One region of the Evansella cellulosilytica DSM 2522 genome, then DNA from elsewhere that is predicted to be linked to it. Evidence: a T-box and tRNA genes for the amino acid it is inferred to sense, from the RefSeq annotation. Region 1 holds a T-box; the other holds one or more tRNA genes.
What was found. A T-box is a leader RNA that pairs with one kind of tRNA and senses whether it is charged. The one in region 1 lies ahead of metG (methionine--tRNA ligase), so its partner is inferred to be a tRNA-Met.

Region 1 (6,441 bases):
GCTTTCGGTATCGTTTTCTCATCAAAGCCAACAACGACCATGTTTGTAACTTCGTTAGCCAAAGCTCGCTCTATCACTTCGTTTACATCTTCTTCATATTGATCTGCATTTAAGTGTACGTGTGTATCAAATAACATGTTTACTATGCTCCTTTTTCTATTTGTTATAGTAAGAAAGTGTCTCAAATGGTAATCATACCTTCTGAGACACTTTTCATTTCATTAGTAAAACTACTCCTTTATTTTACCTTCGCACCATTTGGTAATGACTCTCCTATTGTCGCTAAAGTAAGCTGATCTCCTTCAGATGCTGCAAGGATCATTCCTTGCGAAAGCTCCCCGCGAAGCTTTACCGGTTTAAGGTTTGTTACACATATTACTTTTTTACCTACCAAATTTTCTGGTGTATAATATTTTGCAATTCCAGAGACTACTTGTCGCTGCTCATAACCTAAATCTAGCTGGATTTTTAGTAGCTTATCTGCTTTTTTCACCTTTTCAGCTTTCATGACTTCCGCTACTCTTAATTCAACTTTTGTAAAGTCATCTATCGTAATCTCCTCGACTTCTGGAGCAGCTTTGTCTTGCTGTTTTTTATTTTTTTCCTCTTCTTCTGATATCACTTCTCCACCCATTGAAACGATGATGTGCTTTATTTCTTCCTTTACATCAAGTCGAGGGAAAAGCGGTTCTCCCTTTGTTACAACCTTTGTTCCACTTTCAGTTTTTCCAAAGTCCTGTAATGTGCTCCATACTGTTTGATCTTCTGTAATCCCTAACTGCTCCCAAATTTTCTTTGGTGCTTCTGTTAAGAACGGCTGAATCAAGATGGAAATATATCGAAGCGATTCTGCAAGATGATACATGACAGAACCTAATTGTTCTTTTGCTGTTTCGTCTCTCGCTATAATCCAAGGCTGTGTTTCATCTATATACTTGTTTGTACGACTTACAAGCTGCCAAATCGCTGTTAATGCAACGGAAAATTCCATGTCCTCCATGGCATCCTCAACCTTCTTTACTGTTGCATTGACGTGGTCGACTAATGATTCATCGTATGATGTTGCATTCTTAATATACTTTGGCATTTCTCCATCAAAATACTTATTGATCATCGCCACTGTACGATTTAATAAATTCCCTAAATCATTGGCCAAATCATAGTTCACTCGATCGACGAAGCCTTCTGGAGTAAATGTTCCATCTGAACCAAAAGGCACTTCTCTTAGTAGGTAGTAGCGTAGAGCATCAAGTCCATACCTTTCAATGAGTGGTACTGGATCGACTACATTGCCTTTGGATTTAGACATCTTACCGTCCTTCATTAATAGCCATCCGTGACCGAAAACTTTCTTTGGTAATGGTAAATCTAAAGCCATTAACATAATAGGCCAATAAATCGTATGGAAACGTACAATTTCCTTACCAACTAAGTGTACATCTGCTGGCCAATATTTTTTATACAATGTTTCATCATCACTGCCGTACCCTAACGCTGTAATATAGTTTGATAATGCATCAATCCACACGTATACAACATGCTCTGGGTTACTTTTAACGTTAATACCCCAATCAAATGACGTTCTTGAAACTGCTAAATCCTCTAATCCAGGCTTAATGAAATTGTTGATCATTTCATTTTTTCTCGACTCTGGTTGGATAAAGTCTGGGTTTTCTTCATAATACTTTAGTAATCGATCTGCATATTTACTCATGCGAAAGAAATACGACTCTTCTTGTACCTTTTCTACTGGACGACTACAATCTGGACATTTTCCATCCTTAGCTTGGTAATCTGTAAAAAAGGATTCGCACGGTGTACAATAAAGACCTTCATACTGATCTAAATAAATATCTCCTTGCTGCAATAGCTGGTCAAATATTTTTTGAACGACCTTCTTATGACGCTCCTCCGTCGTGCGAATAAAATCATCATAGGAAATATCTAGCTTAGACCATAGACTCTTAATCGTTTTAACAATATCATCAACAAATTGCTGTGGTGAAACACCTTTATCCTCTGCTTTACGTTCAATTTTTTGGCCGTGCTCATCAGTACCTGTTAAGAACATCACATCGTAACCACGTAACCTTTTATATCTGGCCATCGCATCCCCAGCCACAGTTGTATAAGCATGGCCGATATGTAGTTTATCACTCGGGTAATAAATTGGTGTTGTTAAATAAAACGTTTTCCTTGCTTCGCTCATATTCACATCCTCCTAACTTTTCCCTTTTACTAGTATTCCTGTTATTCAACACTTAAAAACAATAAAACATAAGATTTCCTGTAAATAACTTGTTAAAAATAAAAAAACTCTCATCCAACTTGGGACGAAAGTTACACTCACGTGGTACCACCCAGATTCACTGTCTACTTTATCCTTTGACAGCCTCTGAAGCTACACAATATAGTCGTAGCTAACTAAATAACGCTTAGATACGTTTCCCCCTTACAACCTAATTGCTCGAAGGAAAATTCCTCAAGGACCATATTCAAAAGTGCTTTTCATACCAGTTTTCAGCTACCCTGGCTCTCTGTCATGAAATACGACCTTTTACTCATCCTGTCATTGGACATATGATATGTAAATTTCATGGTTTATAAAATGCCATCTTACTCTACAAAATATACATAATCAACGTGTTCCATGTCAAGGTGTAACACGAGTTTTACTGCTTTAAAACTTCTTTTATGGAAAAATATGAAAAAAAAGGTTTTGCCTATGTAGTTTAGGGTATATAGTCAATACTCATTTTCCAAATTTACAGAAAGGAGTAAGTACTTTTTATAAAAGATTTTGTAATTCACATAAAAAAATAACATCTTTTTTATAATCTTTTGCGTATTCGACAAATATCTATTTAAATTTACAAATATAGAGTATTTTTCAATTGACTTCTTTTGGAAAACTTGGTATTCTAAGTTTAATAGAATTTTGTCGAAAAATGACATGATATGACAAATAACATCAAGATATATTAATTGAGAGGAGAATTTATTGTATGAAATCTACTGGAATTGTGCGTAAAGTTGACGAATTAGGGAGAGTTGTTATTCCAATTGAACTACGTCGTACACTTGATATTGCTGAAAAAGATGCTCTAGAAATATATGTAGACGATGAAAAAATCGTTTTGAAGAAATATAAGCCAAATATGACTTGTCAAGTAACTGGAGAAGTTTCTGACGACAACCTATCTATTGCAGATGGAAAAATTATTTTAAGCCCACAAGGTGCAAAAGAAATCATTCGTGAGCTTGAAAATTATTTAACTAAGCAAGACTAGAACTTTATTTATACTTAATAAGAAAAGACTAAAAACGAGCTTGACGAAGCTCGTTTTTAGTCTTTTCTTAGAAGCGATCAAGAAATGATGCTAGTCTTTAAAGTAGTATTGAGTGCTCTTCTCGCTAATACGCGTAGCATCATTTCCACCGCAAAATTTAAACATTCATATCCTTTATAAAGAGGGAGACTCAAAAGGTTGATTATCACCTAAAGAGTCTCCCTTTTTATTTAATTTTTCAGCCAATTATAGTTTCATTGGCTGAAAAATTTTAGGTCATCTACGCTAATACTAATCAATGCATCGTTAGTTTATATGATATTTCTGATAAACATCTCGTTTTTTTAACCCGCGGTCCTCTGCTGTTCGTTTTATTGCATCTTTAGATATCATCTCTTCATCATCAATATACGCTTGCACATGTTCTTTAATCGAGAGGGATTCCCACCAAGGAGCTTCCTGTAATTGCTCTATCTCTTCTTCTGTTGCGCCTGATAGTATAATTACACATTCTCCCTTTATACCTTCTTGCTCAATATGTGATAAAACCTCTTCGATTCTTCCTCGTACAAATGTTTCATACTGTTTCGTGATCTCACGGCATAATGCTATTTGTCTATTCCCTAATACTTCTCGTACCGCTTCTAAAGTTTCCTTTAATCTGTGCGGAGCCTCATATAAGATGAGGGTGCTCAATGATGCTTGCCATCTTTTTAGTGTTGTCTCTCTTTCTTTTTTCTTTCTATTTAAAAATCCTAAAAAAGTAAACTCATCTGTAGATAAGCCAGACGCAATTAATGCTGTTAATGCCGCATTTGCCCCAGGTAAAGCAATGACTGATAGCCCTTCAGCTGTAAACCTAGCAACAAGATCAGACCCCGGATCAGAAATAGCTGGCATACCAGCATCACTCACTAAAGCAATTTTCTCTCCTGACTTTACTCGCTCTACTAAATAGTTTTCTCGTTCTTTTTTATTATGTTCATGATAACTAATTAACGGGGTATCAATAGAAAACACATGGCATAACTTTTTTGTATGCCTTGTGTCTTCAGCTGCGATAACATTTACACCTTTTAATACATCCACTGCTCTATATGTCATATCTTGAAGATTTCCTATCGGTGTAGGAACAAGATATAAACAACCTGCCTCATCGTTACTCCGAAAGCTTTGCTGTATAAACATGATTGGTCTTCCCTTCTAAGCGCCATTTATTTTTCATGATAATATTTATTAAATTCCTCTGTAAATTCTTTCCCATCACCGTATACGATAAACGGAGGTAATGTCTTTATCCCTGGTTTTCCAGCTCGTGAACCTTCAATTAATACCATATTTGCTTCTCTATCCTTTTTTGGATGAACATACTGTATTCGTTTCGGTTCGAGTTGATATTTTGTCATTAACGTTATTATTTCCACTACACGTTCTGGACGATGCACCATCGCTAACCTTCCAGTTTGTTTTACTAACCTCGAAGAAATACGTATGACATCCTCTAAGTTACAGGCAATCTCATGACGAGCATAAGAGACTTTTTCATTATTATTTATTCGATCTAGCGCAATTACAGGGAAATAAGGGGGATTACATGTCACAAGATCATATGTGCCCCACTCCACCTCATCTTGTAAATGAAGAATATTTTTGTTTATTACGTTTATTTGTTCTTCTAAACCATTATAACTAACGCTTCTTTCAGCTAATGAACAAAGAATATCTTGAATTTCTACTGCGTCTATTTTCGCTTCTGTTCTGACGCTTAACATTAATGGGATTGCACCATTCCCTGAACAAAGGTCTATTACTTTTCCCTGCTCTTTAGGTACTTTTGCAAATTTTCCTAATAGTACAGCATCCATTGAAAATGAAAAAATGTCTTTCCTCTGATAAATATAACGTTGTTTACCTGGCATATAGTCTAATCTTTCCATCGGTTGCTCCTGCAATTTACATCACTCCATTAACAGTGTTCTCTCATGCTGTCTTAAAATATAGCGACTATGAAGAAAAAGCCTTTCCTATTAACTTAAGGAAAGACTTAAAGCCGCTTACACTTTATTTAAAAATGTTAAACAGAAAAGACAATCGCCCTCTTTACGAATACTTCCATAGTGCATATTACAAATATGAAAGCCTTCCTGATATAAGCGTGCAAGATTATCATAGCCTTCACGAAAATCAGTATGAGTACGACCTGCACTTTCTTGATCGCCTTTTGGAGACGGACTGGTGTTGTTTTTTGAATCGTTTTCTTTTTCTTTCATATCTTGATCTATACGATCACGCAAATGATCATTCTCTATTTGAAGGTGATGATTTTCTTCTAGTAATAGGGCAAGTTGTTCTTTTAAATCCTTTAATTCACTATGAAGTCCGCCAATGCTTTCCTCTAATTGACTGACACGAGCAAATATCTCATGTTTTTTCACGATTCCCACACCTCATTATTTCGTGGTTTCCGTGGCGATAGCTCCCTCTTCCATTAGCTCAGCCATTGTAAATTCAATGACACGACTTGACTCAAATAATTCGATTTGAACAAGTCTTTCTAGCATATTAAGTCCTACAACTTTTCCTTTTCCATAAGATGTCTTAATTTCTTCATTGAGGTCTGGAAGATCTTTCTTTGCTGTTTCATACATATCATTCTCATACTTTAAACAACACATGAGACGACCACATAAACCTGAAATTTTCGTTGGATTTAACGATAAATTTTGATCTTTGGCCATTTTTATTGAAACAGGTTCAAAGTCTCCTAGGAAAGTAGAGCAACAAAGCATACGTCCACAAGGTCCTATACCACCAAGCATTTTTGCTTCATCCCGAACGCCAATTTGTCGTAACTCAATTCTCGTTCGGAAAATTGATGCTAAATCTTTTACTAACTCCCGAAAATCAATACGCCCATCTGCTGTGAAATAGAAAAGAACTTTATTACGATCAAAAGTATACTCAACATCTACTAATTTCATGTCTAGATCGTGTTCATTAATCTTTTCAATACACACAGTAAATGCCTTTTGAGCTTCACTATGATTTTCTTCTACGATTAGTTTGTCTTTATCCGTTGCAAGGCGTAAAACGTTTTTTAAAGGTAATACAACATCATTTTCATGTACTTCCTTTATACCAATGACGACTT
Region 2 (6,441 bases), 1.1 Mb from region 1:
TTATTAGTATCAACACCGTCAACCAAAAAATTCTTAACGTTTACTTCACGTACATAATCAATTCGGGATTCAGTGGCATACATCCCATCACCATACTCATACACTACCTCCTCTGGTTCACTGTTTGTTTCCACACCAATCATTTCCCTTATCTTTTGTGTCTCATCAGCTACATCATCTTTACGATATTCCTCTCTCTCTTCGTCTTCTTCAACGACTAGAGCGTCTGTCTGATTACTATTGCTAGGAGAAAAGGAGCCTGTTTGGTAGTAATGAAAAACTAAGACAAATAGAATTGCAGAAGAAGTGAGTAAGACTACTGATGGTTTTAACCAAGTTCCCAGGAAGCTATTCCTCCCTGCTCCACTTTTATTTTTTATTATATGTAAAACTTGTTTTGAGTTTTTTGCATTAAATGGATTACTAGAAAACTTCGTTTCCTTTAAAGCTCGTTTAATATCCTTCTTATTAAATTGACTCATAAGTAATCCCCCTTGAAGATAATACTTCTTTCAATCTTCTTCGTGCCCTCTGCAAACGACTCTTTAACGTTGATACATTCTCTCCGAGTAGTTCTCCCATCTCCGTTAATGATAGATCTTCATAGTAAAAAAGAATGATAACTTCCCTGTACTTAATTGGTAATATGAAAATGCACTCTGCCAACTCTTTATCCATCGATTTTTGAATAATATTATCTTCTGGTGTTCTGTCGGTTATTAATCTATCAATTACACCCATAATGACAACTCTTTTAAAATATGTTTTCCTCAAATAATCTTTCGATTTATTCATTGTAATCTTATACAACCATGTTTTAATAGATGATCGGTTTTCAAAAAGATGATAACTATTTAAGATCTTGATAAATACATCCTGAACAATATCTTCCGCAGTACTCCAATTTTTCACATAGGTGTATGAGACATTCACAAGAGCCTCATAATATTGATTAATAAGTACTTCAAGAAAAACATCATCCATTGTATCTTGCCTATTTAAGACAGACACATAGCCCTCCCCCTCTCCCAATACTTTCAATCCACCTCTTTGACGAAATTTGACATGATTCGGATGCACTAATTCTATAATTTCTATTTATATTTTAGTAGTCTTAGCTTTTCGAAAAGGTTGGATAGTTCTTTTTGTCCAAATACTATGTATAAACACTACTTATAGTAAGAGCTTCTTATCATTAACTTAATATAAACAAAGTGCACGCCCCCAAAGTACTGTATAGGAGGGCGGGGACTTTAAATCAGCAACGCAACTCTACTCTATTTTTCAGCCGAGGGTAATTATAAATGACCTGCTGTCACTTTAGTTATGTAAATTAACCCATATCTTTTTAGCTATTTCAAGACACTCTTCAAGGGGAAAATCCCTACCAAACGAATCATCAAAAATGTCTTTAATAACTTCTGCCACTTCAATTTCATCTTGGCAGCGTGATATTTCTTTCGTTATACGCTCGATCTCAAATTCGTACTCATCATCAGGAGCTCCCATTTCTAAAAGTAGTTCTGGATCCCAATTATTCACGTGCTTAGTTACAACATTGTTAGCCGATCTTTCCATATTAATCTCCTCCTTATAGGCAATTAATACACATCCTTGTGGAAAATGTGTGTAAATCGCCCCCTTTTCCATGTTATACTCGAAAACATAAAAAAACTCATAAACATTGATATATCAACATTTATGAGTTAACTGGTTATTTTAATATTAACGTATATTATTTATATGGTACCGGTGGTCGGGGTCGAACCGACACTCCGTGAGGAACACGATTTTGAGTCGTGCGCGTCTGCCAATTCCGCCACACCGGCTAAAAAGCCTCATTGAATAGCTATAGCTTGTCTAATTTAAATGGTGCCGAGGGCCGGACTTGAACCGGCACGGTAGTCACCTACCGCAGGATTTTAAGTCCTGTGTGTCTGCCAATTCCACCACCCCGGCAGGACTTATTGCTAAAAAATATGCTATTCATGGAGGCGGCACCCGGATTCGAACCGGGGGATAAGGGTTTTGCAGACCCGTGCCTTACCACTTGGCTATGCCGCCAATAAATGGAGCGGAAGACGAGATTCGAACTCGCGACCCCCACCTTGGCAAGGTGGTGTTCTACCACTGAACTACTCCCGCAAAATAATGGCTGGGCTAGCAGGATTCGAACCTGCGCATGACGGAATCAAAATCCGTTGCCTTACCGCTTGGCTATAGCCCATTAAAAAATATGGGGCGGCTGATGGGAATCGAACCCACGAATGCCGGAACCACAATCCGGTGCGTTAACCACTTCGCCACAACCGCCATAATCTTCAGTTGTTATACTCTGGCAGGGGCAGTAGGAATCGAACCCACACTGGAGGTTTTGGAGACCTCTGTTCTACCGTTAAACTATGCCCCTAAAACGGTAGTAAAAATAAATGGTGGAGGGGGACGGATTCGAACCGCCGAACCCTGAGGGAGCGGATTTACAGTCCGCCGCGTTTAGCCACTTCGCTACCCCTCCGAGAGAGACAATTATTATGTTACAAAAAGTTTTAATAATAGTCAAGGGAAAAATTTAATTACTGGTGCTGGCCAGAGGACTTGAACCCCCAACCTACTGATTACAAGTCAGTTGCTCTACCAATTGAGCTAGGCCAGCAAATATAAAATGGTGGCTCGGGACGGAATCGAACCGCCGACACATGGATTTTCAGTCCATTGCTCTACCGACTGAGCTACCGAGCCATTTTCATTTGTACTCTAATACTTAATAAAAAATGGCGGTCCCGACGGGAATCGAACCCGCGATCTCCTGCGTGACAGGCAGGCATGTTAACCGCTACACCACGGGACCTAAATATTAGTACTTATTTTTTATAACAATGTTTGTTTATCTTCTGTTAAAAATTTGGTTGCGGGGGGCGGATTTGAACCACCGACCTTCGGGTTATGAGCCCGACGAGCTACCAGACTGCTCCACCCCGCGACGTTATAAAGATTACGGATGTTGTAATACTTTGTAGTTTCTTACTGTCTCTTCCTCTTCTAGCTACGCTTTGAAGTTTATGCGTCGAGACAACTCGTAGTTAATTCGACGATGTTCTGCTCGTTGCTCCACCCCGCGACGTTATAAAGATTACGGATGTTGTATTGAACTTTCACTTGATCTGTATTTAAAAACTGAATCATTATATCTCATACATTTGTAATGTATGTTCTCACAAATAATAATGTGAAGAAAAATTGATGGTGGAGGATGACGGGATCGAACCGCCGACCCCCTGCTTGTAAGGCAGGTGCTCTCCCAGCTGAGCTAATCCTCCGCAGCGTTGATGATGCTATTTCAGGGAAGTCCCTGTCTCTTCCTCTACTAGTAATGCTCTGTGGTTTTATCCGTCGAGACAACTCGTAGTTGTTTCAATGAAGTTTCGCTCGTAGCTGAGCTAATCCTCCGCAGTATCCGAATAATTAATTGGTGACCCGTACGGGATTCGAACCCGTGTTACCGCCGTGAAAGGGCGGTGTCTTAACCACTTGACCAACGGGCCAGATGTTTTTCTGGCGGAGAGCGAGGGATTTGAACCCTCGAGACGGCTCTAAACCGCCTACACGATTTCCAATCGTGCTCCTTCGGCCACTCGGACAGCTCTCCTTATGGCTCCACAGGTAGGACTCGAACCTACGACCGATCGGTTAACAGCCGATTGCTCTACCAACTGAGCTACTGTGGAATATAAGCGCCCAGCAACGTCCTACTTTCACAGGGGGAAACCCCCAACTATCATCGGCGCTGGAGAGCTTAACTACCGTGTTCGGCATGGGAACGGGTGTGACCTCTCCGCTATCGTCACTGGACTATTTATGAGAGTTTATCCTCTCAAAACTAGATAACATTTTCTGATTAAATGATCGTCTTAATAAAGTTTGGTTAAGCCCTCGATCGATTAGTATCTCTCAGCTTCACATGTCGCCATGCTTCCACATGAGACCTATCAACCTCATCATCTCTGAGGGATCTTACTCACTTACGTGATGGGAAATCTCATCTTGAGGGGGGCTTCATGCTTAGATGCTTTCAGCACTTATCCCTTCCACACGTAGCTACCCAGCTATGCTCCTGGCGGAACAACTGGTACACCAGCGGTGTGTCCATCCCGGTCCTCTCGTACTAAGGACAGCTCCTCTCAAATTTCCTACGCCTGCGACGGATAGGGACCGAACTGTCTCACGACGTTCTGAACCCAGCTCGCGTACCGCTTTAATGGGCGAACAGCCCAACCCTTGGGACCTACTTCAGCCCCAGGATGCGATGAGCCGACATCGAGGTGCCAAACCTCCCCGTCGATGTGGACTCTTGGGGGAGATTAGCCTGTTATCCCCAGGGTAGCTTTTATCCGTTGAGCGACGGCCCTTCCATACGGTGCCGCCGGATCACTAAGCCCGACTTTCGTCCCTGCTCGACCTGTATGTCTCGCAGTCAAGCTCCCTTATGCCTTTGCACTCTACGAATGATTTCCAACCATTCTGAGGGAACCTTTGGGCGCCTCCGTTACTTTTTAGGAGGCGACCGCCCCAGTCAAACTGCCCACCTGACACTGTCCCTGATCCGGATTACGGACCGAGGTTAGAATTCCAGTACAACCAGGGTAGTATCCCACCGACGCCTCCACCGAAGCTAGCGCTCCGGCTTCCAAGGCTCCTACCTATCCTGTACAAGTTGTACCAAAATCCAATATCAAGCTACAGTAAAGCTCCATGGGGTCTTTCCGTCCTGTCGCAGGTAACCTGCATCTTCACAGGTAATATAATTTCACCGGGTCTCTCGTTGAGACAGTGCCCAAATCGTTGCACCTTTCGTGCGGGTCGGAACTTACCCGACAAGGAATTTCGCTACCTTAGGACCGTTATAGTTACGGCCGCCGTTTACTGGGGCTTCAATTCAGAGCTTCTCCCGAAGGATAACCCCTCCTCTTAACCTTCCAGCACCGGGCAGGTGTCAGCCCCTATACTTCGCCTTACGGCTTGGCAGAGACCTGTGTTTTTGATAAACAGTCGTTTGGGCCTATTCACTGCGGCTCTCTCGGGCATACACCCTAATAGAGCACCCCTTCTCCCGAAGTTACGGGGTCATTTTGCCGAGTTCCTTAACGAGAGTTCTCCCGCGCGTCTTAGAATTCTCTTCCCGCCTACCTGTGTCGGTTTGCGGTACGGGCACCAGTCACCTCGCTAGAGGCTTTTCTTGGCAGTGTAGGATCAGGAACTTCGGTACTATAATTTCCCTCGCGATCACAGCTCAGCCTTATGACAAGCGGATTTGCCTACTTGTCAGCCTCACTGCTTCGACGCACATATCCATCAGTGCGCTTACCCTACCTTCCTGCGTCCCCCCGTTGCTCAAACGGTGACGTGGTGGTACAGGAATTTCAACCTGTTTGCCATCGCCTACGCCTTTCGGCCTCGGCTTAGGTCCCGACTTACCCTGAGCGGACGAGCCTTCCTCAGGAAACCTTAGGCTTTCGACGGAGGGGATTCTCACCCCTCTTTTCGCTACTCATACCGGCATTCTCACTTCCAAGCGCTCCACATGTCCTTCCGGTCATGCTTCAACGCCCTTGGAACGCTCCCCTACCACTGTCCGTAAGGACAATCCATAGCTTCGGTGATACGTTTAGCCCCGGTACATTTTCGGCGCAGAGTCACTCGACCAGTGAGCTATTACGCACTCTTTCAATGGTGGCTGCTTCTAAGCCAACATCCTGGTTGTCTAAGCAACTCCACATCCTTCTCCACTTAACGTATACTTTGGGACCTTAGCTGATGGTCTGGGCTGTTTCCCTCTTGACTACGGATCTTAGCACTCGCAGTCTGACTCCCGAGGATAAGTAAATGGCATTCGGAGTTTGACTGAATTCGGTAATCCTGTGGGGACCCCTAGTCCAATCAGTGCTCTACCTCCAATACTCTCACCTCGAGGCTAGCCCTAAAGCTATTTCGGGGAGAACCAGCTATTTCCGTGTTCGATTGGCATTTCACCCCTACCCACACCTCATCCCCGCACTTTTCAACGTGCGTGGGTTCGGGCCTCCATCCAGTGTTACCTGGACTTCACCCTGGACATGGGTAGATCACACGGTTTCGGGTCTACAACAACGTACTATGGCGCCCTATTCAGACTCGCTTTCGCTGCGGCTCCGTCTCTTCAACTTAACCTCGCACGTTATCGTAACTCGCCGGTTCATTCTACAAAAGGCACGCTGTCACCCATTAACGGGCTCCAACTACTTGTAGGCACACGGTTTCAGGATCTCTTTCACTCCCCTCCCGGGGTGCTTTTCACCTTTCCCTCACGGTACTGGTTCACTATCGGTCACTAGGGAGTATTTAGCCTTGGGAGATGGTCCTCCCGGATTCCGACGGGGTTTCACGTGTCCCGCCGTACTCAGGATA

Region 2: it has a tRNA-Met gene. The T-box ahead of metG (methionine--tRNA ligase) is inferred to sense a tRNA for this amino acid. The anticodon was not compared.

What each region holds. Positions count from the first base shown of each region.
Region 1 covers NC_014829.1:49,841-56,281, reverse strand. Annotated here, with positions in the region: gene BCELL_RS00225 (TatD family hydrolase) at 1-137, opposite strand, end outside; gene metG (methionine--tRNA ligase) at 239-2,209, opposite strand; T-box leader at 2,327-2,582, opposite strand; gene BCELL_RS00215 (transition state genes transcriptional regulator AbrB) at 3,006-3,290, shown strand; gene rsmI (16S rRNA (cytidine(1402)-2'-O)-methyltransferase) at 3,597-4,478, opposite strand; gene BCELL_RS00205 (tRNA1(Val) (adenine(37)-N6)-methyltransferase) at 4,505-5,227, opposite strand; gene yabA (DNA replication initiation control protein YabA) at 5,345-5,725, opposite strand; gene BCELL_RS00195 (PSP1 domain-containing protein) at 5,741-6,441, opposite strand, start outside.
Region 2 covers NC_014829.1:1,108,937-1,115,377, reverse strand. Annotated here, with positions in the region: gene BCELL_RS05140 (hypothetical protein) at 1-482, opposite strand, end outside; gene BCELL_RS05135 (sigma-70 family RNA polymerase sigma factor) at 469-1,011, opposite strand; gene BCELL_RS05130 (DUF1871 family protein) at 1,321-1,578, opposite strand; tRNA gene BCELL_RS05125 (tRNA-Leu) at 1,745-1,829, opposite strand; tRNA gene BCELL_RS05120 (tRNA-Leu) at 1,871-1,959, opposite strand; tRNA gene BCELL_RS05115 (tRNA-Cys) at 1,990-2,064, opposite strand; tRNA gene BCELL_RS05110 (tRNA-Gly) at 2,071-2,145, opposite strand; tRNA gene BCELL_RS05105 (tRNA-Gln) at 2,153-2,227, opposite strand; tRNA gene BCELL_RS05100 (tRNA-His) at 2,238-2,313, opposite strand; tRNA gene BCELL_RS05095 (tRNA-Trp) at 2,337-2,410, opposite strand; tRNA gene BCELL_RS05090 (tRNA-Tyr) at 2,431-2,515, opposite strand; tRNA gene BCELL_RS05085 (tRNA-Thr) at 2,578-2,653, opposite strand; tRNA gene BCELL_RS05080 (tRNA-Phe) at 2,664-2,739, opposite strand; tRNA gene BCELL_RS05075 (tRNA-Asp) at 2,773-2,848, opposite strand; tRNA gene BCELL_RS05070 (tRNA-Met) at 2,904-2,980, opposite strand; tRNA gene BCELL_RS05065 (tRNA-Val) at 3,242-3,317, opposite strand; tRNA gene BCELL_RS05060 (tRNA-Glu) at 3,468-3,542, opposite strand; tRNA gene BCELL_RS05055 (tRNA-Ser) at 3,554-3,646, opposite strand; tRNA gene BCELL_RS05050 (tRNA-Asn) at 3,650-3,725, opposite strand; rRNA gene rrf (5S ribosomal RNA) at 3,734-3,849, opposite strand; rRNA gene BCELL_RS05040 (23S ribosomal RNA) at 3,919-6,441, opposite strand, start outside.